Regions from separate parts of the Pectobacterium carotovorum genome, predicted to be linked through region 1. Evidence: predicted binding sites of a transcription regulator. Region 1 holds the regulator's gene; each other region holds the start of a gene.
The links. Region 1 encodes CRP, which controls carbon source genes, mostly activating them, when cyclic AMP is high. Its sites were predicted from a motif close to ATGTGANNNNNNTCACAT; they were not measured.
Positions count from the first base shown of each region.

Region 2: the regulator CRP is predicted to act here: its motif matches at 7,251-7,268, upstream of R9X49_RS18930 (GntP family permease).
Region 3: the regulator CRP is predicted to act here: its motif matches at 5,904-5,921, upstream of R9X49_RS15910 (iron-containing alcohol dehydrogenase).

Region 1 covers NZ_JAXAFK010000005.1:229,007-240,040, reverse strand. Annotated here, with positions in the region: gene R9X49_RS19415 (YheV family putative zinc ribbon protein) at 1-171, opposite strand, end outside; gene kefB (glutathione-regulated potassium-efflux system protein KefB) at 233-2,044, opposite strand; gene kefG (glutathione-regulated potassium-efflux system ancillary protein KefG) at 2,046-2,597, opposite strand; gene R9X49_RS19400 (ABC transporter ATP-binding protein) at 2,723-4,636, shown strand; gene R9X49_RS19395 (LysE family translocator) at 4,697-5,299, opposite strand; gene R9X49_RS19390 (hydrolase) at 5,406-6,458, shown strand; gene R9X49_RS19385 (YheU family protein) at 6,455-6,691, shown strand; gene R9X49_RS19380 (phosphoribulokinase) at 6,816-7,685, shown strand; gene R9X49_RS19375 (OsmC family protein) at 7,799-8,206, opposite strand; gene crp (cAMP-activated global transcriptional regulator CRP) at 8,581-9,213, shown strand; gene argD (bifunctional acetylornithine/succinyldiaminopimelate transaminase) at 9,372-10,598, opposite strand; gene R9X49_RS19360 (aminodeoxychorismate synthase component II) at 10,718-11,034, opposite strand, start outside.
Region 2 covers NZ_JAXAFK010000005.1:109,373-120,406, forward strand. Annotated here, with positions in the region: gene manA (mannose-6-phosphate isomerase) at 1-674, shown strand, start outside; gene R9X49_RS18905 (heparinase II/III family protein) at 1,042-2,916, shown strand; gene R9X49_RS18910 (alginate lyase family protein) at 2,958-4,625, shown strand; gene R9X49_RS18915 (pirin family protein) at 4,781-5,476, shown strand; gene gntR (gluconate operon transcriptional repressor GntR) at 5,638-6,633, shown strand; gene R9X49_RS18925 (gluconokinase) at 6,643-7,155, opposite strand; gene R9X49_RS18930 (GntP family permease) at 7,314-8,690, shown strand; gene R9X49_RS18935 (YhgN family NAAT transporter) at 9,035-9,628, opposite strand; gene asd (aspartate-semialdehyde dehydrogenase) at 9,924-11,027, shown strand.
Region 3 covers NZ_JAXAFK010000003.1:258,729-269,762, reverse strand. Annotated here, with positions in the region: gene R9X49_RS15935 (SDR family oxidoreductase) at 1-85, opposite strand, end outside; gene R9X49_RS15930 (YhcH/YjgK/YiaL family protein) at 232-711, opposite strand; gene R9X49_RS15925 (sialidase family protein) at 987-2,174, opposite strand; gene R9X49_RS15920 (sodium:solute symporter family protein) at 2,178-3,602, opposite strand; gene R9X49_RS15915 (dihydrodipicolinate synthase family protein) at 3,641-4,525, opposite strand; gene R9X49_RS15910 (iron-containing alcohol dehydrogenase) at 4,607-5,743, opposite strand; gene dtnK (D-threonate kinase) at 5,980-7,308, shown strand; gene R9X49_RS15900 (D-threonate 4-phosphate dehydrogenase) at 7,301-8,281, shown strand; gene R9X49_RS15895 (DeoR/GlpR family DNA-binding transcription regulator) at 8,557-9,372, shown strand; gene R9X49_RS15890 (lipocalin-like domain-containing protein) at 9,413-9,886, opposite strand; gene R9X49_RS15885 (metal ABC transporter substrate-binding protein) at 9,995-10,873, opposite strand; gene R9X49_RS15880 (metal ABC transporter permease) at 10,914-11,034, opposite strand, start outside.

The sequences.
Region 1 (11,034 bases):
GATCTCGTTAGCCTGCGGGGCGGATGCCGCCGCAGGTTCATCTGCCTGGCTCTGGCGATATCCGCACTTCACGCATACCACCACCTCGACTCCATCCTCGCGTCCAACGGCCAGCGTGTCCTGCGCCTGACACGTCGGACACACAGCCCCTGCAATAAAGCGTTTACGCATGATAACTCCCATTCATCTCCGTTCTAAACCCAGAACCTATTCCGATAGGCGTTATTGGCGCTTACTCGTCGTCCTCATCCCATACACTAGGCCGGCGGCGCTCACGCTGCATTTCCCGTTGGAAAATATCCTCCAGTTCGCGGCGCGCCTCTTTCACACGGGAGATTTGTGCCACATCTCCCGTCAGCTGTGGCACCAGCTCACGCAGCATGCGCATATCCAGACGGCGGAAATGCTGTTGCGCGCGCATCGCCTGATGGGGGTGCATGCCCAGCGTCACCAGCGTTTTCCGCCCCAGTTCCAGCGCGCTGGAAAAGGTTTCACGCGAGAAGTATCGTACGCCCGTCTGCAATAACTCGTGGGCTTCAACACGCCCACGTGCCCGCGCCAGAATCTCCAGATTTGGAAAATGTTGCTGACAGAGATGCACAATTTCCATCGTGTCTTCCGGCGCATTACAGGTGATCACGATTGAGCGCGCTTTATCCGCGCCCGCCGAACGCAGCAGTTCCAGCTCTGTGGCATCGCCATAGTAAACTTTATAGCCATAGCTGCGCATCAGGCTCACGGCGCTGATGTCACGCTCCAGAACGGTAATCCGCATTTTGTTCGCCATTAATAAGCGACCAATCACCTGCCCAAAACGTCCGAACCCCACCACAATCACCTGCGGCTCGTCATCCTCGACATACGGTTTCTCATCCGGCACATCCTGCACGTTGTAACGACGAACCAGAATGCGGTCGATCACCTGCATCAGCAGCGGTGTTGTCATCATCGATAGCGTCACCGTCACCAGCAATAGCGGCAACTGTTCGCCTTTCAAGACATTGAATGAGGCCGCAGCGGAAAACAGGACGAAAGCGAACTCACCGCCCTGGCTCAGCACCCCGGCAAACTGCAAGCGCTCGGAGCGGCGCATCCGGTTAACCCGCGCAAGGAAATACAGTACAGCCGCTTTCACTGCCACCAGCACCAGCACCGCAATCATAATCTTCACGATGTGGGTGTAGAGGATGCCGAGATTTAGCGCCATCCCTACTGAGATAAAGAACAGGCCAAGCAGCAAACCTTTGAACGGTTCGATGGCGATTTCCAGTTCATGCCGATACTCGCTTTCCGCCAGCAGAATGCCGGCAATAAAGGTACCTAGCGCCATGGAAAGCCCCAGCGTTTCCATAAACAGCGCCGAACCGAGCACCAGCAACAGTGCGGCGGCAGTAAACACTTCACGCACGCCGGATGCCGCAATAAAGCGGAACAGCGGACGCACCAGATAGCGGCCACCGATTAACATGCCAAGAAACGCAGCGACTTTCAGACCAATTCGTTCCCAATCGCCGAAATCACCCTGCACACCCGCCAGAATCGGAATCAGCGCCAGCGCGGGAATCACAGCCAAATCCTGAAACAGCAGGACAGAGAAGCCAAGCTGCCCGGACTCGCTACGGTTCATGCCCTTTTCACGCATCAGCTGTAGCGCCATGGCCGTCGATGACATCGCCAGCCCGACGCCGCCAATCAGCGCGGACTGCCACGAAAAGTCAGTCAGATACAAGGCGCCGCCTAAAAGCAGCGTACTCAGGCCAACCTGAGCCGCGCCAACGCCAAAGATCGAGCGGCGCAGCGTCCAGAGCTTGGAGGGATTCAATTCCAGGCCGATGATGAACATCAGGAAAACGACGCCCAGCTCCGAGAAATGCAGAATCGCTTCCACATCACGGATGAAGCCGAGCCCCCAGGGTCCAATGGCGATTCCGGCGATCAAATAGCCCAGTACGGCACCAATTCCTAATCGGGCAGCAATCGGTACGGCTACGACCGCCACAAACAAAAACAAGACTCCGGCGGTCAGTAGCGCGGAACTCTCCATATTAGCGTTCCTCTTCAGGTAAAGGGGAGGATAGCCATTCACCGTAAGCTCTGGCTTGGCTCGATAACACATCGGGCTGTAAACGGCGCGCCCAGTAGATAATCATGGGGTGCATCCAATGCATACGGCACATTGACGCCGTCAGCTCAAACGGACGGAGCAAATCTTCCATCGGGTAACGATTACTCCCGTCAGGATGATAGGCATCTTCCGGTTCACCGGTCGTAATCACCGAGCGCCAGTATTTTCCCGCCAGCGCATTACCACCAATCCCGTTGGCAAAGCCGCGGGATAGCACCCTATCGAGCCACTCTTTTAGCAAAGCCGGGCAGCTGTAAGTATAAAATGGATGTTGGAAAACAATGACCTGATGCTCACGCAGCAGCTGTTGTTCATGATGGATATCGATAAAAAAATCAGGATAGTGCGCGTAAAGATCGTGCACGGTTACATTCGCCAACTGCTGCGCCGGTTGCAATAAGACCCGGTTTGCCACCGAATCCTGTGGTTCCGGATGGGCATACAGCAGCAAAATCTTCGGTGGCTGCGACATCATTCCCCTCCAAAGCGTCGTCATGATAATTGTTTTCCGTTACCATGCTGCGCAACGACTAAAAACAGGACACCGCGTGTCCTGATATGTCCATAATTTAACATACTCTGAACATACGGCGCTTTATGATTGTTTTCTCTTCGCTGCAAATTCGACGTGGTGTGCGCGTTCTGATCGACAACGCGACAGCAACGGTTAATCCCGGCCAGAAAGTCGGTCTGGTTGGCAAGAACGGCTGTGGTAAATCTACCCTGCTGTCCTTACTGAAAGGTGAAATCAGCGCCGATGGCGGCAGCGCGACATTCCCGCAAAACTGGTCACTGGCCTGGGTTAATCAGGAAACGCCTGCGCTGGACAAGCCCGCGCTGGACTACGTGATTGACGGCGATCGCGAATTCCGCCAACTGGAAGCCGCGTTGCAGACCGCCAACGAAGAGAACGACGGCAACGCCATTGCCACGCTACACGGCAAGCTGGATGCGATTCAGGCCTGGACGATTCAGGCCAGAGCATCAAGCCTGCTCAATGGGCTAGGGTTTTCTCAGTCACAGTTACAGCAGCCTGTCAGCGCCTTTTCCGGCGGCTGGCGGATGCGTCTGAATCTGGCACAGGCGCTGATCTGTCGTTCAGACCTGCTGCTGCTGGATGAACCAACCAACCACCTCGATCTGGATGCGGTCATCTGGCTGGAAAAATGGCTGAAAAACTACACGGGCACACTGGTACTCATCTCGCACGACCGCGATTTCCTCGATCCGGTCGTGACCAAAATTCTGCACATCGAGCAGCAGTCGCTCTATGAGTACACGGGTAACTACTCCTCGTTTGAACGTCAGCGCGCCACCCGTCTTGCACAGCAGCAGTCGCTCTATGAACATCAGCAGGAGCGCGTCGCGCATCTGCAACACTATATTGACCGCTTCCGCGCGAAAGCGACCAAAGCCAAGCAGGCGCAAAGCCGGATAAAAATGCTGGAACGCATGGAGCTGATTGCGCCAGCGCATGTCGATAACCCTTTCCGCTTCAGCTTTCGCGCCCCGGAATCGCTGCCCAATCCATTAATGAAGATGGAAAAGGTCAGCGCAGGCTATGGCGACAAGCTGATTCTGGAATCGATTAAACTCAATTTAGTACCGGGTTCCCGCATCGGGCTGCTCGGCCATAACGGCGCGGGTAAATCCACGCTGATCAAACTGCTTGCCGGCACGCTTGCCCCGCGGCAAGGGGAAATCGGGCTGGCGAAAGGCGTGAAGCTCGGTTACTTCGCCCAGCACCAGTTAGAGTTTCTGCGTGCGGACGAGTCTCCCTTGCAACATCTGGTGCGTCTGGCAGAGCGGGAAACGGAACAGCAGCTGCGCGACTACCTCGGCGGCTTTGGTTTTCAGGGCGATAAGGTCACGGAGATTACCGAACGCTTCTCCGGCGGCGAAAAAGCCCGTCTGGTGCTGGCGCTGATCGTCTGGCAGCGTCCGAATCTCCTGCTGCTCGACGAACCGACCAACCACCTCGATCTGGATATGCGTCAGGCATTGACCGAAGCGTTAATCGATTTTGAAGGCGCGCTGGTTGTCGTTTCGCACGATCGACATCTGATCCGTTCGACCACCGACGATCTTTATCTGGTACACGACCAGAAAGTAGAACCGTTCGATGGCGATTTGGAAGACTACCAACAGTGGCTGGTCGGCCTGCAACGTCAGGAAAATGCGGCGACTGAAGCGCCAAAAGAGAATGCAGCCAACAGCGCACAGGGCAGAAAAGATCAGAAACGTCGTGAAGCTGAGTTGAGAACGCAAACCCAGCCGCTGCGTAAACAAATCACCAAGCTTGAACAGCAGATGGAAAAGCTGGGAGAAACGCTGGCAGCGCTTGAAGCCCGACTGGCGGACAGCGCAATCTATGACATCAGCCGCAAGGCCGAACTCACCGACTGCCTGCAACAGCAAACCAAAGTCAAAATCGAGCTGGAAGAAACGGAGCTGTCCTGGCTAGATGCGCAGGAACAGCTAGAGCAGATGATGCAGAGCGATTCGCTTTAATATTGGTTGCCTGAAAAGAGTCGCGAGCGGAAAACCGCTCGCGACGTTATCAACGAAGCCTTAATGCCAAATCAGCAGCACGCAGGCGGCGGTCAGCAGGCCCATTGACACATTAAAGATAATCCACGCTTTTTTACTGCGCAGCAGCCGCCCAATCATCGTGCCGAATCCGAGCCAGATGACGCCAGACACCACATTGACGAGCACAATCCCGATGCTTATCGCGATCACAGACTGGTTATAGCCTTCCCCCGCCAGGCTAAAGCTGGCAACTGCCCCCAGCGCCATGAGCCACGCTTTCGGGTTCAGAAATTGCAGCAACCACCCTTGATAAAGCCGGATCGGCTGGGGCGGCGCAACGGACGTTTCCAGCCGTTCGTAAGCCGCCGTGGCGATTTTCCACGCCAGCCAGAGCAGATAGGCGCTACCGAGAACTTTCAGGATAAAGTGCAGCGAAGGGTAAATCAGAATCAAACCACCGACACCGAATGCCACCAGCAGCAAAATGCTCTGCATCCCCAGCATGATGCCAACCATCAGCCACAGTGAACGCATAAAGCCAAAATTCGCGCCCGAGGTGGTCAACAGCATATTATTCGGCCCCGGCGTGATGGCCGCCACCCACAAAAAGCCTAACATCGACAGAAATAAACTCAGTTCCATTATTTGTGGGCGCTCCTGACCCAAATATCGTACCAACTGGCAGCATTGAAGCTAACAGTGTGATATTGATCGTACAAGAGCCGACAACAAGATTTCTATATCCTTTATGTATGACCAGTTTCGTCCGCTGAGCGGCGCCCATAACCCGCATCTGCAAACGCTATTGCCGCGTCTGATTCGCCGTCACGCGCAGTTTTCGCCAGTCTGGCAGCCGCTTGAGTTACCGGACGGTGATTTCGTCGATCTGGCGTGGAGCGAAGCGCCCGAGCAGGCGCGACACAAACCGCGCGTGGTGCTGTTTCACGGGCTGGAAGGCAGCTTTCATAGCCCCTATGCCCACGGCCTGCTGCATGCCTGTAAACAGCGCGGCTGGCTGGCCGTCATCATGCATTTTCGCGGATGCAGCGGTAAGCCCAACCGGATGAAGCGCATTTATCATTCCGGCGAAACCAGCGATGCCAGCTATTTTCTGCACTGGATGCGGGAGACGTTGGGCGGGGCCCCTACCGCCGCCATCGGCGTGTCTCTCGGCGGCAACATGCTGGCCTACCTGCTCGCCCAGCAGGGCGAAGCCTGCTCCCTGTCCGCTGCCGTCATTGTGTCTGCGCCATTGATGCTCGAACCCTGTAGCCGTCGGATGGAACAAGGTTTCTCCCGTGTCTATCAGCATTACCTGCTGCGCCTGCTGAAGCAAAACGCCGGCCGCAAGCTGGCAGCCTACCCGGACACGCTGCCGATTCAACTGCCGCAGCTGAAGCGAATTCGCCAGCTGCGAGAGTTTGATGACGTCATAACTTCACGTATCCACGGCTTCCGCGATGCCGCCGACTACTATCAACGCTGTAGCGCTCTGCCGCTGTTGCCTCAGATTCGCACACCGCTGCTCATCATCCATGCGAAGGACGATCCTTTCATGACGTCAGAGGTGATTCCCGATCTGTCGCAGTTACCGTCTAATATTGAGTATCAGCTAACGGAACATGGCGGGCATGTTGGCTTCGTCGGCGGAACGTTGCTGAAACCGGAAATGTGGCTGGAACAGCGCATTCCCAACTGGCTTAGCCCATTTTTGGACCACGCCACCGATTCTTCTTCAGGAGCCCTTCTTACTCAGGAATCCTTTTATTCAGGAACTTTTTATTCAGGAAACATAGCGTGATTATTCCCTGGCAACAGCTCGATCCAGAAACGCTGGATAACATCATCGAATCTTTCGTCCTGCGGGAAGGCACCGATTACGGCGAACAGGAGCGGTCGCTGGCGCAGAAAGTGGAAGATATTCGCGGCCAACTCCAATCTGGTGAGGTGGTGTTGGTGTGGTCTGAGTTACATGAAACCCTCAATATCATGCCGCGTAACCAGCTCAATTCCGGAGGACATGCCCCTTATTGAACACGCCGAAAGGCGTGAAAGAACGCGCCAAACATGCTAACAATGATGACAATTACGTCTTTTTTTAGGATGTGCGCAGGCCTTCGGTCTACGCGGGCATCGCGATCACGGAGTTACGCGCCTTATGTCACATCAGCATCCGATTATTGCGGTTACCGGCTCCAGTGGGGCGGGAACAACGACAACCAGCCTGGCCTTCCGTAAGATTTTTCAACAGCTTGACCTGCGCGCCGCCCAGTTGGAAGGAGACAGCTTTCACCGCTATACCCGCCCGGAAATGGATATGGCCATTCGCAAAGCGCGTGATTTAGGGCGCCACATCAGCTACTTCGGCCCAGAAGCGAATGATTTCAGTCTGCTGGAGCAGTCGTTTATCGAATATGGCCTGCACGGCCGCGGTCAGACGCGTAAATACCTTCATACTTACGATGAAGCGATTCCCTATAATCAGGTTCCCGGGACATTCACGCCGTGGGAGCCGATGCCGGAACCCACCGACATCCTGTTTTATGAAGGGCTGCACGGTGGCGTGGTCACCGACCAAAACGACGTGGCACAGCATGTAGATTTGCTCGTCGGCGTGGTGCCGATCGTCAACCTGGAATGGATCCAAAAGCTGATTCGTGACGTCAATGAACGCGGTCACTCGCGTGAAGCGGTCATGGATTCCGTCGTCCGCTCAATGGAAGACTACATCACCTACATCACTCCGCAGTTCTCTCGTACGCACATCAACTTCCAGCGCGTGCCCACCGTGGACACCTCCAACCCGTTTGCTGCCAAGTCGATTCCCTCGCTGGATGAAAGCTTCGTCGTCATTCACTTTCAGGGGTTGGATAATATTGATTATCCCTATCTGCTCGCCATGTTGCAGGGATCGTTTATCTCCCACATCAACACGCTGGTCGTTCCCGGCGGGAAAATGGGGCTGGCGATGGAGCTCATCATGGCACCGCTGGTGCAGCGGTTAATTGAAGGGAAAACCATCGAATAAGCATCAAGATATACGGGGCGACCACAGGGGTGAGGCCTCCCGACGGGAATCTCCCCCTGTGTTTCCCCTAATAACAGGCTTAAGTGACCAGAATGAGTGCTCAGAGAAAGGGATTATTCCAGCACTCTAATTTCGTGGCTGTGCGTTACCTCAACGGCTTTGCCTAGCATCAGTGCCACAGAGCAGTATTTTTCCGCTGATAGTGCGACAGCTCGCTCAACGGCTTTGTCGGTCAGCCCTTTTCCCGTCACGATAAAATGCAGATTGATATGGGTAAATAAACGCGGCGCTTCAGACCGGCGCTCTGACGTCAACTTCACTTCACAGTCCGCCACATCGTTGCGGCCTTTTTGCAGAATCGACACGACATCAATCGCGCTGCATCCCCCCACAGACATCAACACCATCTCCATCGGACTGGGCGCTTTATCACCGGAATTACCGTCCATCAAGATCTGGTGCCCTGACGCGGATTCGCCCAAAAACGTTAAGCCTTCAACCCATTTTACCCGTGCCTGCATGGTGCCTCTCCACTAAAAATTTTTTGAAAATTTATACCGTTACTGTACAAAAACCAGCGTTAATCAGAGCTTTGTCATGCTGAAGCGAGACAACACAAGACACGTCCTTAAAGCTGTGTTAAAACGAAAATAGAATAGACCTTTTCTGGACAAACCCAGAAACGAAGAAGATGATTGCGTGGCCAGATATACCCAGCCACGTTTACGATGCGGCAAGGCAGCAACCGGAAAATCAAGGGTACAGTGGTTCCAGTATATTCCCTGACGTCATTCTGCCTAGACTGAATTTTATTTTTTTAGCAGTTAAACACGCCGTACAGGGAACTCTGACCCCTGTAATTTGCGCAGTGAATTACAACAGAGGATGATAGCGAATGGTTCTCGGCAAACCGCAAACAGACCCAACTCTCGAATGGTTCCTTTCCCATTGTCATATCCATAAGTATCCATCGAAGAGCACGCTGATTCACCAAGGTGAAAAAGCAGAAACGCTTTACTACATCGTGAAAGGCTCTGTCGCAGTGCTAATCAAAGATGAAGAAGGCAAGGAAATGATTCTTTCCTACCTCAATCAGGGCGATTTTATCGGCGAGCTCGGCCTGTTTGAAGAAGGTCAGGAACGCAGCGCCTGGGTTCGGGCAAAAACCGCCTGTGAAGTGGCTGAAATTTCCTATAAAAAATTCCGCCAGCTCATCCAGGTTAACCCAGATATCCTCATGCGTCTGTCTGCGCAAATGGCAAGCAGACTCCAGGTTACCTCAGAGAAAGTCGGCAACCTCGCCTTCCTTGATGTGACCGGCCGTATTGCTCAAACTCTACTCAACCTGGCCAAACAACCTGATGCCATGACGCATCCAGATGGCATGCAAATAAAAATTACCCGTCAGGAAATTGGGCAAATCGTTGGCTGCTCGCGTGAAACCGTGGGTCGCATTCTGAAAATGTTAGAAGACCAGAACCTGATCTCTGCGCACGGTAAAACGATTGTCGTTTACGGCACTCGCTAAATCCCTGTCGCTGTACCCTACCAATAAAAAAGCGTGAAGCCTCGGCCTCACGCTTTTTTTTATGGCGAGCTTCCTGCTCGCCACCCTTCGGGCCGTCGCAAGCGACGTTGAAAAACGTTCCCTACGTTTTTTTATCGCTGCGCTTTTAAGAACGCCACTCAGTTTGCTGCGTTAACGACCTGCGCGACGGCTTTGGCGAACTTATCCATCCCCTGCACAATATCGTCTTCATCAATGATCAAAGACGGCACAAAGCGAATTACGTTCGGCCCAGCCATCAGCACCATCAGACCCTGAGCCGTTGCAGCAGCCAGAAACTCGCCTGCGCGGCCATGCCACTGCGGTTTCAGTTCTGCCCCCAGCAGGAGCCCCATACCGCGAACCTGCTCGAATACGCCGTACTGCTGGTTGATTTTCTCCAGTTCACTAACAAAGCGATCGTGCCGATTCGCCACGCCTGACAGCACTTCCGGTGTGTTAATGATATCCAGCGCGGCTTCCGCCACCGCACAGGCAAGCGGGTTACCGCCATAGGTGGTGCCGTGTACCCCAACCGTCATCACAGAAGCGATCTCTTCCGTCGTCAGCATCGCGCTAATCGGGAAGCCGCCACCCAGCGCTTTAGCGGTGGTGAGGATATCCGGCGTAATACCGTAGTGCATGTAGCTGAATAGTTTGCCAGTACGCCCCATCCCGCTCTGCACTTCATCAAACACCAGCAGCGCCTTATGCTGATCGCACAGATCGCGAACGCCTTGCAAAAACTCAGGCGTAGCAGGCGTAATACCGCCCTCGCCCTGAATCGGCTCCAGCACGACTGCGCAGGTGTGATCGTCCATCACTGCTTTGACCGCAGCCAGATCGTTGAAAGGAACATGGACAATATCCGCAGGCTTAGGCCCGAAGCCATCGGCATATTTAGGCTGTCCGCCAACCGAGACGGTGAACAGCGTCCGACCATGGAATGCATTGTAGAAGGCGATGATCTTGGTTTTATACGGGCTATGACGTTTAACCGCATAGTGACGTGCCAGCTTAAATGCCGCTTCGTTAGCTTCAGCGCCGGAGTTAACAAAGAACACGCGATCGGCAAAAGTGGCATCAATCAGTTTACTGGCGAGGCGTAGCGCAGGTTCGTTGGTGAAAATATTGCTGGTGTGCCACAGCTTTTCACCCTGTTGCTGCAATGCGTTCACCAGCGCAGGATGGCAGTGACCCAGTGCCGTAACCGCAATGCCACCGGAGAAATCAATATACTCGCGGCCGTCCTGATCCCAGACGCGGCTCCCTTTACCTTTAACGGGTACAAACTTCGCGGGTGCATAAACTGGCAAAATCACTTTATCGTGAGTATCCCGTGTCACTGCTTTCTGCTCTGCTGCCATTTGCTGCCTCACTCTGCTGTCCATCATGTCGGAATGAAAATATAGTCAATAAATATGCATAAAAAATCAATCACAGGCAATATTAAATCGGTTATTGGAGAGAATAACTCTCTATATGGCTAAATTTTAAGGAAATTATCCAAAAGTTGATGACCTTGCTGGCTGAGAATGCTCTCTGGGTGAAACTGCACCCCCTCCAGCGGCAATACGCGATGGCGGATTCCCATAATCTCGTCACGTTTTCCTTCCGATTCGCTCCAGGCCGTGATCTCAAAGCAATCAGGTAACGAGGCGGAATCAATAATGAGTGAATGGTAGCGGGTAACCGTCAACGGCTGAGCCAACCCCGTGAAAACCCCCGTGTCGCTATGCGCAATCGCAGACGTTTTCCCATGCATGACCTGTCGTGCCCGCACCACGCGTGCGCCGAACGCTT
Region 2 (11,034 bases), 120 kb from region 1:
CGTTCTTGCAGCAGCCTGATACTGTAGGTTTGGCTTGTCTGTTTACCGCGCTATTGGATATGACAGAGGAAAGGAAAGCACAGGCGTTGGAGACACTGCGGAAAGTGCTGACCGAGCAAACCGGTGAACCTTGGGATACGATCCGCGCTATTGCGCATGTCTACCCGTCAGATAACGGCCTCTTTTCGCCTTTGCTGCTGAATGTGATAACGCTAAAACCGGGTGAGGCGATGTTTTTGTATGCGGAAACGCCCCATGCTTATTTGAACGGCGTGGCATTGGAAGTGATGGCCAATTCGGACAATGTGCTCCGGGCTGGGCTGACGCCTAAATATATCGATATTCCTGAACTGGTCGCGAATGTTCGCTTCGAGTCTTCTCCTGCTGATCGATTATTGACGATACCGGAAATCACTGACCATACGCTGAGTTTCCCTATTCCCGTTGATGACTTCGCTTTTTCTGTGCATCACCTTAGCTCTGAGTCTCAGAGCCTTAAACAGGACAGTGCTGCGATAGTTTTCTGTATTGAGGGGGACGCGCGACTACAGAGCGGTGGTGAACAGCTTAAGCTGAAATCGGGCGAATCCTGTTTTATCCCTGCGAATCACGCGCAGGTAACGGTGCAAGGGCAGGGACGCCTCGCTCGCGTCTTCAACCCGCTTTCGATGTAAACCCTCTCCCGTATCGGTTTAGGTGTGGGAGGAAATGAAAGGCCTGCGTGGGGAAAATAGGATTGTGAGGCTGTGCACATTTCTCCACTATTTTTCACGGGAGTGGGAAATAATGAAAAAGTAGTGTCGATGATATCGTTAAAAGATGGCCGCACTACATGATGTCAAAGGCGATAATTAAGCGTAGCTATGATTATTTTGTGAGCTATGTATCGCTTAGCGTCTGAGTATCCGTAGACACTAATAACGGACGCATTTATTTTTGAACACTCTATTTTAGTTTTTTGAAAGTAAAAGCTTTTCTCTTCTGGCATCAGCCTTGCTTATTCCTGTCGGATAATAAAATACACAGGAAGATATGCGAATCATGAATAGAACCTCTCTGGCTATAATGATTACCTCCATTTTTATGATCAATCCTGCGCAGGCAGCTGTTCCTGAAGCTCATGAATTTAACGCCATCAATATATTTACTCGCGACACAGTCATTAAAAATTTAAAAAAAGATCATCCAAGATTATTGATGAATGAAGAGGATATAAAAAGCATCAAAGCGCAGGCTAAAAGCGATGAAGGAATGAAAAAACTGGTTGATGAAGTCGTCAGAAGGGCGGAGGAAAGCCTTAAAGAACCCGTCATTCATTATAAATTGACCGGAAATGATGCATCACCTTCATTACTGGATACCTCACGCAAGGCCATAAAGATTATCTTAGATAATGCCTTTTCGTGGCAGATCACTGGCGACATGCGTTTCGCTAACAAAGCCAAAGAAACCATGATTGCGGTTGCCGATTTCCCTGACTGGAATGCGAAATCCCGCTTTCTTGATGCGGGCGAAATGATGTTTGCTATTGCTATCGGCTATGACTGGCTTTTTAGCCAACTCTCCTACGAAGAAGAAAAGAAAATTCGGGAAGCGTTGCTTGAGAAAGGCATTAACTGGGGATTAAAGGCTTATGCTGAAAAAAATCCCGCGGCCTCCAGCTTGGGTTTTCCGTGGTGGGCAACCAACTGGAATGAGGTCTGTAACGGTGGGGTACTCGCCGCCGTTCTCGCGACGGCTGAACATTACCCCGAACAGGCACAGGCGTTGCTCAACACGATTATCCCTTCGCTGAAAATGGGGCTGGATGCCTATAAACCTGACGGTGCAAGCGCCGAAGGCCCTATTTACTGGAGCTACGGGATAACCTATCGCATTCTCGCGCAGGAAATGCTGAACAGCGCGTTTGGTCAGGATTATGGTTTATCGTCTGATACGGTTCTGGAAAAAACGCCCTGGTATCGTTTTGCTATAGAAGGTTTCTCGGGTGAGGGTTTTAACTATGGTGATGCGGTAGAAGATCAGGGCTATACCCCAGCTTACGCATGGTTTGGCAATCGCTATAAACAAGACCTGATTATTAATGCTGCCAGAGGGCAAATGCAGAAAGCGCTGTCGCGCTCGGCGGCAGGGAAAGCGTGGGGAGAATTCGATCGCTTTCTGCCGTTATTTGCGCTGTGGTATCCACAAGCGGTTAATGTCAGTCGCGCAACGACACAAGATAAATTTTTGTTTCATGGACCCTCGGCACTTTTTATTTATAAAAAGCGATTTTCAGATGAGGGAAACGTCTGGTTAGGTATTAAGTCTGGTGACAATAAAGCGAATCATGCCCATCAGGATCTTGGTTCTTTTGTTCTGGAATATGACGGCATTCGCTGGGCTAACGATCTCGGTAAAGATTATTACAATCTCCCCGGTTATTTTGATGGTGCTGTGCGGCCGTCGTATTTCCGCGTGTCTGCATTGAGCCATAACACCCTAACTTTTGATGGGGAAAATCAGAGTCCTGACGGTGTGGCGACATTAATGTGGGATGAAAAGCAATCAACTGCAATGCTTGAGTTAACGCCTGCCTATCCTCATGTCGCGGAAAAAATAACCAGAACATATCGAGTAGATGGAAAGAAAATAACCATAAGCGATTCAATACAGGGAACCTACAACCAAAAAATATACCGCTGGGCGATGGTGACAACGGCTGAGATCAATATTAATGGCAACACTGCACTATTGACCAAAGATGGCAAGGCTATCAGGGTGATCAAGCATGATGATTCTGCTGAATTTCGCGTGTTATCGACAACACCTGCCGATAGCCGACAAAAGAATAATGTGGGGACATCAATGTTGGCAGTACAAAAGACAATACCTGCAAAATCTGATTATAGAATCGCTATCACTATTACTCCGTGATTTCTGTAATCTGATATCAATCGACGAAAAGGAAACCGTTTATGGATAGCTTCTTGAGTAAGAAAAAGAGTACATTTTTCTTAATAATAACGTTGCTGAGTCTGTTTTTTTGCGGGCTGAAAGTTAGCCATGCAGCGACCAATGATAAAGCGTTCCTGCACCCAGGTATGCTGTATACGCAGGCCGATCTGGAGCGAATGAAGGCGGGAGTCAATAATAAGCAAGACCCTTGGTATACGGATTGGCAGCTATTGCAATCTCACTCTTTGGCGAGCTCCACGTATTCGGTCACCCCAAAAGCGGTGGTATACCGAAACGATCCTACGAATGGCAACGTGGGAAACGGCGAGTTACAGAATAGTGCTTCAGCCGCATTGTCGCTGGCGATTGAATGGGCGATGACAAAGAACCCTGCTTATTCTAATGCGGCGATAAAAATTCTTAACGGCTGGTCCACGACATTAACGGCAATTAAAGGCAACGACGCGCAGCTTGCTGCCAGCCTTTATGGCTATAAATTGCTTAATGCGGCTGAAATTCTGCGTTACACCGGAAGTGGCTGGACGTCGGCTGATATTGCGCAATTTAGTAAAATGATGACCGACGTATTTTACCCATTGACCCGTACCTATGGTCAGGTTAATGGCGGCTGGGCCAATGGCAATTGGGACGCTGCTGATACAGTATTTAACCTGAGCTTAGGCGTCTGGCTGAGCGATTCTGAAATATATAATAATGCCGTAACTTATTTTAAGCAGGGCGAGGGCAACGGCTCGGTTATCCATTATGTACAAAATGATAATGGCCAATTGCAGGAGAGTGGCCGCGATCAGGCGCATGCGCAAGGGGGATTAGGCTTATTGGTGATGGCGGCGCAGATTGGCTATAACCAGCGTCAATATCATACAAGCGGTGCAGATATGGTGAGCTACCCGAATAATAGCTATCCGCTTGTTAAGGCAGCGGAATATACCGCGAAATACAATCTGGGATATACGGTTCCTTATACGCCGATTCCTGGCAAAGGTTATACGCTTGCGGATATGGGAAAAGGGAACTCATGGACGCCGGGTTTAACGATATCCCCGCGCTTTCGCGGAGAATTCAGGCCAATATATCGGGGAATTTTCAGCTTATTTACCGCTGCTGGCGTGTCTGATACTAAGCTGTCTTACACGAAAGACGTCATCAGTCGCATGCCGATAGGCAAATTCTATTTTGATCATCCCTCGTATGAAGGGCTTATTAATGCCACGGAGGCTTCCGTCTCAAGCCCTATGTCTATCGTCCTGCAATCTGTCAGCAAATCGAGAAATCAGGATAATACCGGGACACTGGCCACGGTTACCGGCGAATCAACGCCCATTATCGTCAATGGGGTCAATCCATCTGTAACCAGCGGGATTCAGGCAATTTACCTGACGCAAAATAGATTCGCTTTTCGTTCGATACAGACCGGAAAATATATTTCTGTCTCCGCAGAAGGGCATTTATTGGCATCTGCCAGCAATGTGACCGACAGCGAATCCTTTATTTATACCGATTCTGGCAATGGCAATGGGACGCTGCTGTCTCTGTCTACTCGTCGCTATGTCATTATGGATCCTGATACCTATCAAATTTCAGCGACCGGAACAGGCGTTAATAATGATAACGGTCGGTGGACCATGTTATATCCCAATCCGATAGAGTTAGGTGTTGTTAAGTAATCACTGAATACGGAGCCGGAGCTAACCTCCGGTTCCTTCATTTCTCAACGCGGCATCCTGTTCTGATTTTTCGAACAGAGCGATGAGTTTTTTGCGCTATCTTATTTGCCACCGCCCGTTACACTTTCCTTATCAAAAACGCGTGAGGAAATAACATGATCTATTTACGTCAAGCGCAAGATCGCGGACATGCGAATCACGGCTGGCTCGACAGCTGGCACACGTTCTCATTTGCCGATTATTACGATCCTGATTTCATGGGATTTTCGGCACTGCGCGTCATTAATGAAGACGTTATCGAAGGCGGTCAGGGCTTTGGCACACACCCGCATAAAGATATGGAAATTCTGACCTATGTATTGTCCGGTGCGGTTGAACATCAGGACAGCATGGGAAATAAAGAGCAGGTGCCGGCGGGTGAATTCCAGATTATGAGTGCAGGCACGGGCATTCGTCACTCTGAATACAATGCCAGCAAAGACGAACAGCTGCATCTGTATCAAATCTGGATTATCCCGGAAAAAACCGGGCTGACGCCGCGCTACGAGCAGAAGCGCTTTGATGTGCAGCAAGGGCGTCAGCTGGTGCTGTCTCCGGATGCGCGTGAAGGCTCGCTGAAAGTCTTTCAGGACATGACGCTGTGGCGCTGGGCGCTGAAAGCGCAGGAGCAATCGGTGTATCAGATTCAGGCTGACCGTCGCGTCTGGGTTCAGGTGGTGCGCGGTACGGTAGAAATTAACGGTCAGAAGGCGGAAGCCAGCGATGCGTTCGCAGTCTGGGACGAAACGGCGATCTCCGTACACGCCAGCGAGGACAGCGAAATTCTGCTGTTTGATCTGCCGCCAGTATAACGGCGAGTGAGAAAAGTGAAGAAGCCCACGTAGGAAAGGACGCGGGCTTTTTATTTGTCACGACCTGATTTCATCTTTCAGATTCTGCCCCTCAGCCTTTACTTTCCTGACGTTTTTTTTGTTAGACTTAGATTACTGTTTTTCAGGCATTTTAGTCGACGATGAAGAAAAAAAGACCCGTTCTCCAGGACGTTGCTGACCGTGTTGGAATTACCAAAATGACGGTAAGCCGCTATTTGCGTAATCCTACGCAGGTGTCAGCCGCGTTGCAGGAAAAGATCGCTATTGCATTGGATGAGCTGGGCTATATTCCCAATCTCGCGCCGAACATGCTCGCCAGCTCCACCAGTCGGGCGATTGGGGTGCTGTTGCCGTCATTAACCAATCAGGTTTTCGCTGAGGTATTGCGTGGTATTGAACGCACGGCGGAAGCGCACGGTTACCAGACCATGCTGGCGCACTATGGCTATCATCCTGACAGAGAAGAACAGCGTCTGACCTCACTGCTGTCGTATCACATCGATGGGCTTATTCTGGCCGAACGCACCCACACGCCGCGAACGCGCCAGATGCTGGACGTCGCTGGCATTCCGGTGGTGGAACTGATGGATTCTGTTTCGCCCTGCCTGGATATGGCTGTTGGGTTCGATAACGTTGAAGCGGCCCGCCAGATGACGCTGCGTATGGTTGCGCTGGGGCACCGTCATATCGTTTATCTCGGGGCGCGGCAGGATGAGCGTACGATTATGCGCTGCCGGGGCTATGAACAAGCGATGTGGGAAAGCGAGCTCAAGAGCTATTGCGTGATGAGCGAACGGGCATCTTCCTATTCGCTCGGTGGCGAACTGCTGCGGCAGACGCAGGCGGAATACCCGCAGGTCGATAGCGTATTTTGCACCAATGACGATTTAGCCGTCGGCGCAATGTTTGAATGCCAGCGTCAGGGATTGCGCGTGCCGCAAGATATTGGCGTAGCGGGTTTCCACGGACACGACATTGGTCAGGCGATGGTGCCGAAGCTGGCTAGCGTACTGACGCCGCGTGAGCACATGGGGCGCGTTGGCACCGAGCATTTGCTGGCTCGTCTACGGGGCGAGCCAGTGGCGCAGGGCATGGTCGATGTCGGTTTTACCGTGTTGGATGGCGAAAGCCTTTAAGCGGCTGCGTTAGCCTGCCGCGCGCAGTGCGTTAACGCAGCGCTGTACGACTTCTTCCCGGGTGCCGTCAATATCGATCTTCAGGACATCCGGTTCATCGCTGCCCGGTTCTTCCAGCGCATCGAACTGGCTTTTCAGCAGCTCCGTCGGCATGAAGTGGCCTGCTCTGGCTTTGTGACGCTCCAGAATCAGCTCAAAGCTGCCTTTCAAATAGATAAACACCATCTTTTCGTTCCCTTCGCGCAGGCGGTCGCGGTAACGCTTTTTCAGCGCGGAACAGACGATGATGCCAGTCTCGTTTTTGTGTGCCAGGCTATAGGCGACATCGCTAAGACGCTCCAGCCACGGTGCGCGGTCGTCATCGTTCAACGGCGTGCCGCTGGCCATTTTCTGGATATTCGCGCGCGGATGCAGATCGTCGCCGTCAATAAATTTTGCCTGAATGGCGCGGCCAAGTTCAGCGCCAACTGAGGATTTTCCACTGCCTGACACGCCCATCAGAATAATGCTTCGACCTGACATAATTTGATCTCTATCTCAAACTGTAAATTAAATGATACTTAATGGTTCCATACTTTAACATGTTACCCGTATCATGTTACCGGTATCAAATGATGATGTGATACACCTCACAAACAATCAGCCAACCCAGACTGGATGCCCTAAAGAGAGTATTAACGATGACAGAAATCACATCCGCCTATAGCGCCAGTGTGTTATTGACCATTGCCGCAGGCGCAGTCGCACTGTTACTGGTGCTGATTATGCGCTTTAAAATCCACGCGTTCCTCGCACTGACGCTGGTCAGTTTGATCACCGCGCTGGTAACGAAAACGCCTTACGAAAAGATAGTTCCGATGTTGCTCAGTGGTTTCGGTAGCACGCTGGCATCCGTTGCTCTGCTGGTGGGACTGGGGGCCATGATTGGTCGCCTGCTGGAGGTGACCGGCGGCGCTAATGTCTTGGCCGATACCCTGATTAATAAATTTGGCGAACACCGTGCGCCTTTCGCGCTGGGTGTCGCTTCTTTATTGTTCGGTTTCCCGATCTTCTTTGATGCGGGTCTGGTGGTGATGCTGCCGATTATTTTTAGTGTCGCAAAACGCTTCGGTGGTTCGACATTAAAATATGCTTTCCCTGCCGCGGGGGCATTTGCAGCAATGCACGCATTGGTTCCTCCTCATCCTGGCCCGGTTGCTGCCAGCGAATTGTTAGGTGCTAACATTGGGTTGCTGGTCATTATCGGTACAATCATTGCGCTGCCAACCTGGTATTTCGGTGGCTATCTCTATGGCCTGTATGCGGGGAAAAAGTTCGATATCAAGCTGCCGTCAAGTTTTCTGTCTGCTGTTGAAACCGATTCGACGGTTAAACCACCGCGCTTTTCCGTGGTATTGAGCATCCTGTTGCTGCCATTGGTGTTGATCTTCCTTGATACGGGGCTGAATACGCTGACGGTGATGGGTATCGTGAGTGGCGATAATGGCGTAGTACAGTTCTTGCGCATGTTGGGGAAAACGCCGGTTGCGCTATTGATTACGGTATTTTTCGCGCTGATGGTCTTTAGCGGCCGCAAGAGTGGCTCACATCTTGAAAAAATTTGTGACGGGGCGTTAGGACCGATTTGCTCCATTATTCTGGTGACGGGCGCAGGCGGCATGTTCGGCGGCGTCCTGCGTGCTAGCGGCATCGGCAATGCGCTGTCGGGTGCCTTGGCGGATACAGGAATGCCGGTGATAGTGGCGGCGTTTGTCGTGTCGATGGCGTTGCGTGTTGCACAAGGTTCTGCCACGGTAGCGCTGACGACGACAGCCGCGCTGATGGCTCCTACTGTTGCGGCAACCACGGGATTAAGCCAGTTTGACCTGTGCTTTATTGTGGTAGCAATTGCGGGCGGCGCGACCGTGCTGTCGCATGTGAACGATTCCGGCTTCTGGTTGGTCAGTCGTTTCCTCGAAATGGATGAGAAAACGACGCTGAAAACCTGGACGGTGATGGAAACGCTGCTCGGCACCATCGCGTTCCTGCTGGCGGCGATAGGCAGCATTTTGCTCTGATGTGTTTAACCCCTCCCTCTTACAAGGGAAGGTTTTGACATTAATCCGGCGTAAAAATTATGCAGCGGTGATCATGAGCACCGAGTGAGCGGCATGGATGCCGCGAAAGCCAGTGCGGCGTCGGGAACGCCTCACTGGTGGCTCGAAGGGTGATCATGAACGCCGATGGCACCGCGTAGCGGCATGATTTAGCTGGAAGCCTGGGTTCGCAGGGCGGCGGCGACTGAGCGCCCTGCGTCGGGCGCGTGCTACGGAGTAGCATGGAAATTACGGTGTTATCGCGCACGAAACCGTCTCTTAGTTGGCATAAAAATGTGACTAAAACACAGAGGGCAATGACGCGGCTATAACTTCATATAAGCACGCACACCGTCGAGGAACATCTGCGTCGACAGCATCACCAGAATCAATCCCATCAATTTCTCCAGCGCACTCACGCCTTTCTCACCCAGCAAACGCAAGAACACATCTGACATCAGCAGGATGATGAACGAAATCGTCCAGGCGATAAACAGCGCCAGCGTCAGGTGAGGTAGCTGATTAGGGTACTGGTGGGAAAGCAGCATCAGCGCTGCAAGGATCGACGGCCCTGCCACCAGAGGAATCGCCATGGGCACCAGAAACGGCTCTTCGCCGGCTGGCAGACCGCTGCTGTTGCCTTCCTGCGAGGGGAAAATCATACGAATCGCGATGAGGAACAGCACGATACCGCCAGAAATCGACACGGTTTCGGTACGCAGATTCAGGAACGCCAGAATACGTTCACCCGCGAACAGGAAAATCAGCATCAGCCCGAGCGCGATCAGCATTTCACGGATCAACACCACACGTCGGCGTTTGGGATCGAGATGCTTGAGCACGGACATAAAAATCGGCAGGTTGCCGAGTGGATCCATAATGAGCAACAGCAGCACCGTTGCAGAGATCATTTCTGTCATGTTGGTTTTTACTCCCGAAACCTTGTTTCCTGACCTGGGCCATCTTCACGGGCTGGCCAACGTTATTATCCTGTGCCAGGTCGATGATATTAGAATGACTGCTGAAAAATGCCGTACTATCGAATAAATTCACTTGCGACTTGATGTACATTTTGTAAGGCTGAATGACACAATTATTTACGGGTTTACGACACGACACGCGCACCCTCTGCCGCAGATCACTGAGTCAGCAATAACCAGGCGCTATCGACGTTAGCCACAATTTTTTTGTTACCCCCAAAGCAGGACAGTTACCATGAAAAATGTTGGTTTTATTGGCTGGCGCGGTATGGTCGGCTCGGTTCTCATGCAGCGCATGGTGGAAGAACGCGACTTTGATGTGATTCACCCGGTATTCTTCTCGACTTCTCAGCACGGCGAACCTGCTCCGGCGCTGGGCGGTCATAAAGGCGTGTTGCAGGATGCTTATAATATCGATGCACTGCGCGCGCTGGACATCATCATTACCTGTCAGGGCGGCGATTATACCAATGAAGTTTACCCAAAGCTGCGTGAAAGTGGCTGGCAGGGTTATTGGATCGATGCTGCATCCTCACTGCGTATGAAAGATGACGCGATTATTATTCTGGATCCGGTTAACCACGGGGTGATTCAGCAGGGTCTGGATAAAGGCATCAAAACCTTTGCCGGCGGTAACTGTACCGTTAGCCTGATGCTGATGTCATTGGGCGGCCTGTTCGCTAACAATCTGGTTGAGTGGGTTTCTGCCGCGACGTATCAGGCGGCTTCTGGCGGCGGTGCACGTCACATGCGTGAACTGCTGACCCAGATGGGTGCGCTGCACGGTGAAGTGGCGAAAGAGCTACAGGATCCGGCCTCTGCGATTCTGGATATCGAACGTAAAGTCACCGCGCTGACCCGTAGCGGTTCGCTGCCGACCGATAACTTCGGCGTGCCATTGGCGGGTAGCCTGATTCCGTGGATCGACAAACAGCTGGATAACGGCCAGAGCCGCGAAGAGTGGAAAGGTCAGGCGGAAACCAACAAAATTCTGGGCACCAGCAGCGTCATTCCTGTTGACGGTCTGTGTGTACGTGTCGGCGCACTGCGCTGCCACAGCCAGGCGTTCACCATCAAACTGAAGAAAGACGTAGCGCTGCCGGAAATCGAACAACTGCTGGCAACGCACAACGACTGGGTGAAAGTGGTGCCGAACGATCGCGACATCACCATGCGTGAACTGACGCCTGCTGCGGTAACGGGCACGCTCTCCACGCCAGTGGGGCGTCTGCGTAAGCTGAACATGGGGCCGGAATACCTGTCCGCCTTTACGGTCGGCGATCAGCTGCTGTGGGGAGCCGCTGAACCGCTGCGCCGTATGCTGCGCATCCTGCTGTAGTTATCTT
Region 3 (11,034 bases), on a different contig from region 1:
CCGCCAGTAATTTTTGTGCGATGGCGGCACCGATCCCTGAGCTGCTACCGGTAATCAGGGCGTGTTTAGGGGCTGTAGCTGACATGAAATACGTCTCCTTAATATTCAACCGTTCTTATTGCAACAACGTGACGTAATGCTGTTCACTTAAATATGGATTTAGGGGGAAACACGGTGATGAGGTTCCCGCAGGGATACCTCGCACCGTGGTAGCCCCCGGTATCTCGATCTTTAAACGATCGGCATTAACAACGTAACGGGGATTTTAAACACGGCTTTTTTGACCGGAGCGGGGCTGTCGTTAATCGCACACAGCGCCTGATGGGCTTCGCCCGGATAAAACGTGACAAAGTCGCCTGCCCGCAGATGGATCTGATGCGGCACCTGTGGGTTATCCAGAATGTAGAGATCCGGTTTACGCTCGGTGGCGGGCTGGCCATGCACATCATTCAGACCGTAACCGATAATCTCCTCGCCTTCCAGAATCAACTGAATATCGAGGTAGTTGCTGTGAAATTCGGTATGTCGTGTGGCGCGCGGTGCGGTGTTCACGGTGCCGATGTTGTAGAACCATTCGGCCCCTTCCGGCTGATAGCGGCCTTCGGGCAGTGCATTCAGTTCAGCCAACGACATGCCCGGCGCGGACAGAATAGCCCACAGCGCATCGGGCAGCGTGGCGAGTTTGAGGGTGGTGAGGTTTCCTGCAATCATAATCATATCCCGGGTATAGCAGGGATATCCCCCCTGCTGACAAGGTACGTCGGGCGGTGGTAATGGGTAGATCGTAAAGACGCTGCAAGTACGTCCCTGTAAGCTCGAGCCGCGCAGATATGAATCTCATCCCTGAGATTCACCCTTTCAGGGCCGTCGCAAGCGACGTTCAAAAGCGTTCCTGACGCTTTTGTCCCTGGCGCGGACGCTTTACTCTTCTATCCCATTATCACCGTTTTCGTTTCGCAAATAGTTTTGTACGGGCTGAGCGCGGTTTAGTTCGCCTTGACCCACTCCTCGCTCACCACGACGTGCTTGATCGCCTGACGGAAGTAGGTGAACGCCACGTGCAGCTTACCGTCCTGCGCCTGCTTGACGCTGGGGTAAGAGAACTCGCGGTTCAGCTTCTCCGTGGAGTTGTTCGTCATGCAGTAGCCGTCGCCCACTTCGATATTGCGCTGCCACGGCCAGCTCTTACCGCCGTCTTCCGAAATGGCGAGCGTCATCGGCGCGCGCGGGGCACCCCAGAAGGCGCTACGGCTGCCAGCTTGTACTTCCGGCATTTTGGCATTGCTGGCTTTGTCTTCTTCATCCTCGATTTCATCGTACAGCGACAGACGGCGCTCGGTGGCATCGGCGGCGCTCATGTGGTTGAACACCAGCGCCAGATGGCCATTCTCCAGCGTGGTCACCTGAATGGACGAGTTGTTGTTTGGCAAATCGGTCGGCACGGGGTCTGACCAGGTTTTACCGCCATCCGTTGAACGACTTTGGTAGATGAAATCAGCCCAGCGGCTGCGGTATAGCGCCAGCAGCGTGCCATCCTGCAACGGGGTGATGTTCATATGTACGCAGCCCGTGCTGTTTGGCACCGGATATTCCCGCCAGGTTTTACCCTGATCGCTGGAAATTTTCACGGCGCTGTCATCGTTGTTGCCGACCCACTTCTCACCCGGCTGAACGCGGCAGTAGAACACTGGCAGCAGCCAGTCACCGTTTGCCAGCACGGTGATCGGCTGGCGGATGAACGTCCCCGGCTGATCGAGCAGCGTACCAATTTCGCCCCAGGTAGCGCCGAAATCCGTGGATTGGCGGTAACGCACAATGGCGGTGTCCTGATTACCGGATTTCTGCGCGGTATACAGTAGCCACAACACATTATCCGGCGCGAGGAACAGAACCGGGTTCTGTTCGGAACGCGTTGCATCTTCAGATAGCTTAACGGCTTTAGTCCAGTTATCGCTGCCTTTCACCAGGCGGGACATGTAGATAGAGATATCCGCAATCCCTTCCTGTGTGCCACCAAACCAGACGCACAGCACATCGCCGTTTGGCAGATGGAGCAGGTTGGCCGCATGATTCTGCGGGCATTCCGATGGAATGTAGGCATCCAGACGCGCGGCATCGCCTTCTGCGTGATGAACTTTTCCGCTACGTTCCACGGTAATGGTTTCGCTACTCATGACTCAGGCTCCTGATTTATTTTCAGTTGGAGAGGTTTTGATTTTGTTCGCTTTGTTGGCTTTGTTCGGAATCATACGGTCAAGCAACATGACGATAGCTGGCGTGGCCAACGCGACGTACATATTATCGATGCCGTATGGGTTGCCGAGTATGTACCAGACAGAAGTGACGACACAGGCTGATATCAGGCTGGCGTTGGCACCGCGTGCGCTGTTGAAAAACGGCAGATAGAACGCAATCACCGCAACCACAGAAATCGACAGGCGAATAGCACGGGTAAAGAACGACAGCTTCAGGATTTCAGGAACGAACAGAACGAAGACGAGCGGCGCGAAACCTACGACAAGCGACAGGATCCGGGTCATTTTCATCTCTTTTTCTGGCGTTGGTTTCCAGTAAGGAACGTAGAAGTCCTTAATCAGCAGGGAAACGATAGCCAGTGCCACCATACTCACGCTGATGAAGATAGACGCGACCAGTGACGTGGTGACCAGACCGGCGAGCCATGGGTTCATGTCTTGCAGGAAGACCGGCATCGCGTACAGGCTGTTGATTTCAGGGTGCGCAAATTTCGCTGCAACACCGATGACCGCGATAGCCAGCGCAATCGGCATACAGAAGAAGAAGGCAACCCAGGTGGCACGTTTGGCGCTGGTGGCATCTTTTGTTGATGAAATTGCCTGAATCACGAACTGGGTACAGAAGATAGAACCGATAGTCCCGATCAACCAGGCGAAGATGGTGCTGGCACCGAGTTTACCGTCCCACGTCCAGTAGTAATCCGGCATTTGTTCGATCATTGGCTTGAAGCCGCCGGTCATTTTCAATGCCACGAACAGAATGATCATGACGCCAGCGTACTTCACGGCGCTGTGGATCAGCGTGATGTAGGCCGTTCCTTTCAAACCACCGAAGTAGTAGTAGAAGGTACTGACGACCGCGGTGATCAACGCGGCGACTGGCAGGGAGACTTTCAACACGGTGGCAATCGCTGCCGCGCCGCTGACGTAGTTGCCCACGTTTACCAGCAACAGCGCATAGATCATGATGATCGAAATGATGTTCTTGGTGCTGGTGCCGTACTTCTCGGCGATCGCGCCAGAAATGGTGATCTTCCCGGTGTTATAGATTTTTTTCACCAGAATGATACCAAACAGCGGGAAACCGATGGCGGCGCCAATCACCGACCAGGAGGCGGCAAAGCCGTTTTCAAAGGCAGACTGCGCCGTACCGATGGTGGATTTGGCACCGATGAATTCGGTCATCAGCAGGATACCGACGATAAACGCCGGTAGCGCGCGTGACCCTTCCATGAACTCGGTGTTCGATTTACTGCGGAGCTTGTAGGTTAACCATGAGGTGAATGCGATATAAAACACAATCATCCCAACGATTATGAGGGTGTCAGTAAGGTTAAAATGGTTCATATCTTCTCGGCCTATAAGTGGAAATTGATATTTCTCTGTTACTGCGAGAATTGACTAAGTATGTTGCGGATGTTGTCTTCATCCTGTGCGGAAAACTGGATCGGATAGCGGCTGACGCCGACATCTTCACCCATGATTGCCAGCGCTTTTTTCACCACAGCCGGTGAGAACGCGATGGCGTACAGTGTCTTACGCAATTCGGCAACCTGTTCTTGTGCCTGACGAGAGCCTTCAATGTCGCCCGCGTTGAAGCGGTGCCAGATCTGGCTGATCGGTTCCGGTGCCACGTTAGCCAGCCCGGAAATACAGGCGGAGCAGCCGTCAACAAAGCCCTGGTGAATGAGCGAGTCTGGGCCATTCAATACGTTAAAGCCCTGTACGCCTTTCACCGCTTGCACATAGCCACTCAGGCTTTCATAGCTGCCTGCGCTGTCTTTAATGCCGATGATGTTCGGGTGATCCGCCAGCGTGCGGACGGTTTCCGGCGCCAGCGTATTCCCCGTGCGTGCAGGAATGTTGTAGAGAAACACCGGCACAGTCAGCGCATCGGCGACGGCGGTGTAGTGGGCAATCAGTTCTTCCTGTTTGAGTGGGATGAAATACGGGGTGATGACCGAAACGGCATCAACACCCAGCGCGGCGATGCGCTTACCGAGCTTGATGGTTTCCCGCGTGGAGATTTCACCGATGTGGCCGACAACCGGCACTTTTCCGGCAACTTCATCAACGCAGGTTTCAGTGACGGCGACTTTCTCATCGGTGTGCAGTACGAAAAACTCACCGTTGGTGCCGTTACAAAAAATACCGTTGCCGTAGCGCATCTGGCGCTGCACCTGAAGGCGCATGGCAGCGGGGTTAAATTCGCCCTGGTTATCAAACGGCGTGACGATGGCGGTCAGGACGCCGGTAATGTTTTTACTCATTGTTCTTCCTCGTGACACGTAATCAAAAAGATGAAAACTTAAAACCGTTCTGCCGAAACCTGTTCTCTTTCAAACCGTGCTTCAAAAGAGAGTCAGGTAAACCTCACGAACATCGTCGGCGCTGACCTGTGTCGGCACGTTTTTCATCAGGCGCTGAACCTGTAACGCGGCATCAACCAGGTAGGGCAGGTGGTCTTTTTCCACGCCGAGCTGCTGTAAGGTGTTGGGCAGGTTGAGGCGTTTAACCAATTCGCTGAAATAGGTCACCAGCGCCTGCGCTTTTTCCGCGGTACTCAGCGTCAAATCGGCATCCGGCAGCAGGTCATACGCCTGTGCGAATTTCTCCTGTGCGGCGTCCTGCACGAAACGCATGCAAGGGGCGAGCAGGATGGCGTTCGCCACGCCGTGCGGGATGTGATACTTGCCGCCCAGCGGGTAAGACATGGCGTGAACCAGATGCGTACCAGAGTGGGCAATGGCGGCACCGCCGTAGTAGGACGCCCACAGCATGTTCAGCTTGGCTTCCATGTTGCTCGGCTCGCGCACGGAGGTTTCGAGGTTGGCAAACAGCTTTTTCAGGCCAATCAGCGCGTAGTTGTCGCTGACCGGGTTGGCAATCGTTGAGGTGAAACACTCAATCAGGTGGCAGAGCGCATCAATACCCGTTGAAGCGGCGATATGTGACGGCATGCTGATGGTCAGTTCCGGCACCAGCGCAACGTAGTCCGGCAGCATCACTGGCGTAATAATACCGACCTTGGTCTCTTTTTCCGGGATCGCCAGAATGGCATTCGGCGTGGCTTCTGAGCCCGTTCCCGCGGTGGTCGGGATAAGCAGGGATGTCGTGCGGCGAGTCGGTTTTTCCCCTGCCAGCAGGCTATCCAGCGTGACGGCGTCATCGCCCGCGCACAGTACGGAAAGCAGTTTGGCGACATCCAGCACGCTACCGCCACCGACGCCGATTACCAGATCTGTCTGGGTTTGTGTGAGCTGGCTCAGTATTTGGGCTACATCATGCTGGCTTGGCTCGGCAGGAACATTATCAACTAACAGAACCTGCGGAACGGCTTGCTTAACTTGTGCGATCAGCGCCTGAACGTCAGGCAGCCCGACGATGTTTTTGTCGGTGACAAATAAAACGTGCTGTTTCCCTGCCAACAGGTGACTAATGTCCTGAAGTACCCGGTAACCGCTGAGGATAGTGCTATTGATGTTCATGCTTATTACCTTGCCTTTTCTCTTTCGCCAGAGCGTTATCGCTATGATGATAATGGTTGCGATGGTGATTACTTTCAGTCAAATGACGCGGTTCTCATCACGCCTAAGCGCCATTTGCCACATCGTGGTGATAATTTATAGGTGAAATTCCTTTTAAATAATTTGATATTGCTCACATATAATCAAACGTGATTCAATATAATCATTATCAGGTAATCATGAACCGGGGATGGAGTATGTCAAACGTGCAGCAATCAGCAGAACAGGTGTTAGTGGTCGCTGATGACTTTACGGGTGCCAATGATGCGGGCGTCGGTCTGGCGCAGCATGGTGCGCGGGTTAGCGTCGTCTTTGACGTTAATAAACTGCATGCGGATTTACTGGGTGACGCGGTGGTGATTAACACCGATAGCCGTGCGGCGCGTGATGACGTAGCGTCGCAACGCACCGCAGAAGCGGTTGCGGCCTGGCAGGCAGCAGGCGGGCAAGGCTGGATTATCAAGAAGATTGACTCGACGCTGCGCGGAAATCTGGGCGCAGAGATTGCTGCGGCGCTGTCTGCGGCAGAGGTGCCCGTTGCGCTGATTGCCGCTGCGTCGCCGACGCTTGGACGTGTGACCCGCAAAGGCGAGGTCTGGGTGAATGGTCGTCTGCTTACCGACACGGAATTTGCCAGCGATCCCAAAACGCCGGTGACCTCGGCTTCTATCGCAGCCCGTCTGGCGGAGCAAACCGCTTTACCGGTGGCGGAAATACACCTTGATGACGTCCGTCAGGCCAATTTAGCCCAGCGTTTGCAGCAGTTAGCGGACGAGGGCGTACGTCTGATTATTCTTGATACGGATGTGCAGGACGATCTGGTGCATATCGTTGACGCCGCCAGAGCGTTACCGTTTTGTCCCTTGCTGGTCGGTTCGGCTGGCCTGAGCGAAGCGCTGGCGAACGCGCAGGATTTTACGCGCAAAACGGAGAAGCCGCTGCTGGCTGTCATTGGGTCAATGAGCGATATCGCTCAAAAACAGATTGCAGCCGCCAGACTGCGCAGCGATGTCACGCTGGTTGAGATCGACATCAACGCGCTCTTTTCACCCCATTCATCCACCGTCATGGCATCCCAGTGTGAGGAGGCGGTGGCGGCGCTGATGAACGGCCAGCATTGCATTATTCGTACCTGTCACAACGAAAATCAGCGCTTCGAAATCGACGCGCGGTGCCAGCAGCTTGGGCTTAGCCGACAGCAGCTTGGCGAAACGATCAGCCACTATCTGGGGGAACTTACGCGCAGCATTGTTCAGGCGCTCGACAGCCTGACAGCGGACAGGACTAACCGGCGCCTGCCGGGTGGGCTGTATTTATCCGGTGGTGACATTGCGATTGCCGTGGCAACCGCACTGGGCGCGACCGGCTTTCAGATTAAGGGGCAAATCGCATCCTGTGTGCCCTGGGGATACCTGCTGAACAGCGTTGTCGGCACGACCCCTGTGATGACTAAAGCGGGGGGTTTTGGCAACGAAACTACTTTGCTCGACGTTTTACGTTTTATTGAGGAGAAGGTCAGTGAGTAAAATTATTGCGGTAACGATGGGTGATCCGGCAGGGATTGGACCGGAAATTATTATCAAGTCTCTGGCCGAAGGCGAGCTTTCCGGCGCGTCTGCCGTGGTGGTGGGCTGCGTACAGACGATGCGACGTATTCTGGCGCTGAATGTGGTGCCAGCCGTAGAGCTGAAAATCATTGATAAGCCAGCTGACGCGGTCTTCGCGCCGGGCGTCATCAACATCATTGATGAGCCGCTGGAAGATCCTCAGGCGCTGGAACCTGGCGTCGTTCAGGCACAGGCGGGCGATTTGGCTTATCGCTGCATCAAGAAAGCGACGGCGCTGGCGATGGCCGGTGAGGTCCACGCGATTGCGACGGCACCGCTGAATAAAGAAGCGCTGCACTCGGCGGGGCATATTTATCCGGGTCACACCGAGCTGCTGGCGAAACTGACCAACAGCCGCGATTATGCGATGGTGCTGTATACCGATAAGTTGAAGGTTATCCATGTTTCAACGCACATCGCGCTGCGTAAATTCCTGGATACGCTGAACCGCGATCGCGTGGAAACGGTGATCGATATGGCGGATGTCTTCCTCAAGCGTGTCGGTTTTACCCACCCACGTATCGCCGTTGCCGGGGTTAACCCGCACGCGGGCGAGAATGGTCTGTTTGGTGACGAAGAGATCACCATCGTGTCGCCATCGGTTGAAGCCATGAAGGCCAAAGGCATTGATGTTTATGGCCCGTGCCCGCCGGATACCGTCTATTTGCAGGCGTATGAAGGCCAGTACGACATGGTCGTGGCGATGTATCACGATCAGGGACACATTCCGCTCAAGCTGCTGGGCTTCTATGATGGGGTGAATATCACTGCCGGATTACCGTTCATCCGCACCTCTGCTGACCACGGCACGGCGTTTGATATTGCCTGGACAGGAAAAGCGAAGTCCGAAAGTATGGCGATCTCTATCCAGCTCGCGATGCAACTGGCCTGATTAGTGGTAACTTATCACCGTTGATGGCACGGGTTTTGTAAGCGAATAAAACGCGATACAGCGCGCATTGCAGGATATCTTCCTTCCCGCGTTTGGGAAGGTTTCTGGTATCCTGCAACCAACAATTTACAGTAACTTTATACCCCAAATAATTCGAGTTGCAGGAAGGCGGCAAGCGAGGGAATCCCGATGAGCTTACTCAGGTAAGTGATTCGGGTGAGTGAGCGCAGCCAACGCACAAGCAGCTTGAAGTATTACGGGTATATGACAGCAAGATGGATATCGCCGTGGATCCTACATTAACCGATGCTTTCCGCATGAGCGGGGATAAAGTAAGAGGCCAGAGCCGTCTTGATCAGATTATGGATTATCTGAAAAGCCATAATCTGGTGACGGTAGATGAGCTGGTGTCCGTGATCGACGCTTCTCCGGCGACGATCCGTCGTGATTTAATCAAGCTGGATGAGCAGGGCGTGATTAGTCGCAGTCATGGCGGCGTGACGCTCAATCGTTTTATTCCTTCCCAGCCGACCACGAATGAAAAATTACAGCGCAGCCTTCAGGAAAAGCAGGCGATAGCTCGCTATGCCGCAACGCTGGTCAAACCGGGCAGTGCGGTGGTGCTGGATGCAGGAACGACCATGCTGGAACTGGCGCGTCACCTGACGCATTTGCCGCTGCGCGTGATTACTGCCGATTTGCAAATTGCGCTGTTCCTGTCTGAGTTTAAGCAGATCGAAGTGACGATTATCGGCGGGCGTATTGATGACAGCAGCCAGTCCTGTATTGGTGAGCACGGCCGCCGTCTGTTACGCAGTATTTATCCCGATATCGCGTTTATCAGCTGCAACTCGTGGAGCCTGGATAAAGGGATCACCACGCCGACGGAAGAAAAAGCGGGCGTGAAGCAAGATCTCGGCGTAAATGCCAGCCGCCGGATCCTGCTGGCGGACAGCAGTAAATATGGCGCCTATTCGCTGTTCTGCGTGACGCCGCTGTCTGAACTGACCGATATCATCACCGACAGTGCGCTCGCGCCCGAGGTGCAGGAGCAACTGAAAGGTAAAACGTTCAATCTGACGCTGGTGTAAACCGGGTTTGTGCCTGACGCCTTGTGCATGATGCCCTGTGTCAGGCTGACTGCCGTCGCCAGTTGAGTTCAGGTTTATGCACCACGCCGTTAAACGTCATCGGATCCGTGGTTAAAGAAAGACGCGTGTCGTTTTCACTGAACTGCGCGTAGCGCAGCTGGCTGGAGCCAACCCAGTTTGGGATGAGGCAATAGTCCAGGTAGTGTGTGACTGTCTGCTCGGCGTCATTGGTTTCATAACGGCCGGCGTAGGCGAAGTAGGTGGCGGCGGCCTGTATTAACTGCTGCTCTGAGCCACCCGTCATAATGCCTGCATCGTAGGGCAATCTGTCGCTGCCCATGATTTGCACCGTCATCCAGTTATCATCGGTATACTGGATATAGCCGGTCGCCCCTTCTCCCATCATATAAACCACGCTGCCGTCACCCAGTACATCAATGAAGGATTCCAGAAACCATAGCCCACAAAGTTTCTGGCGTAACAACCCGTTGTTGTTGAACGATTGCGATGTCATAGATCCCCTCTTGGAAATAGCGTACGGGTTAAGTGTAGTGAATCTTTTCCAGAGGGCAGAGCAGAGCGAGGTTTCCAGCCAGCGGTGTGACGCTGGCTGGAATGGGGCTTACTTCATGCTGGCGGCGAGGGTATCGACGTTGTGCTTAAACGCGGCCGTATAGGTTGCGGCAGGGCCGGAGGCGTCGGTCAGGGCTTCCGGGTACAGTTCACCACCGGGCTGTGCACCGCTGGCATCGGCGATTTGTTTCACCAGACGTGCATCGGTCTGGTTTTCAATGAAGTAGCTTTTCACTTTCTCTTGTTTAATTTGCTTAATCAGCGAGGCCACTTTTTTGCTGCTGGCTTCCGATTCGGTAGAGTAGCCCACCGGTGACAGGAACTTCACGCCGTAGGCCTGGCTGAAATAGCCGAACGCGTCATGGCTGGTCAGCACCTTACGTTTTTCTGGCGGAATAGCGGCAAAGGTTTTCTTCGCGTAGCTGTCCAGATCCTGTAGCTGCTTGATGTAGGCTTCGCCCTGTTGACGATAGTAATCGGCATTCGCTGGGTCGGCTTTCACCAGCGCGTTGACGATGTTGTGCGCGTAGACCACGCCGTTGCTCATGCTGTTCCAGGCATGGGGATCGGTTTCCGTCTTGCCATCTTCCACCATGGTGCGGGTTTCAATTCCGTTTGAGGCCGTAACGACGTCGCCATGATAGCCGGATGCGGTGACCAGCCGGTCGATCCACCCTTCCAGCCCCAGCCCGTTAACGAAAACCAGATCGGCGTGAGCCAGCGTTTTGCTGTCTTTCGGCGAGGGTTCAAACTCATGCGGATCGCCATTGGGCTTCACCAGATCGGTCACGGTCACACGATCGCCACCGATATGGCTGACCATATCGCCAAGTACGGAAAAGCTGGCAACCACATCAAGATTCTTTGCCATCGCCAGTGGGCTAAGCAGCAGGCCGGATAACGCAATAGCTAACAGTGAACGTTTCATTTTTCCCTCACAGAAAGTTGCAGATAACGAGATTCATCGGTCAACGACGCTGGCGTAACAGCCCACCGTTGTGACCAACACAAACCGAGAAACAGAAAAACAGCGTAATCGTCAGGATGATGGCAGGCCCGGCGGGCAGCTCGGCATAGTAAGACCACAGC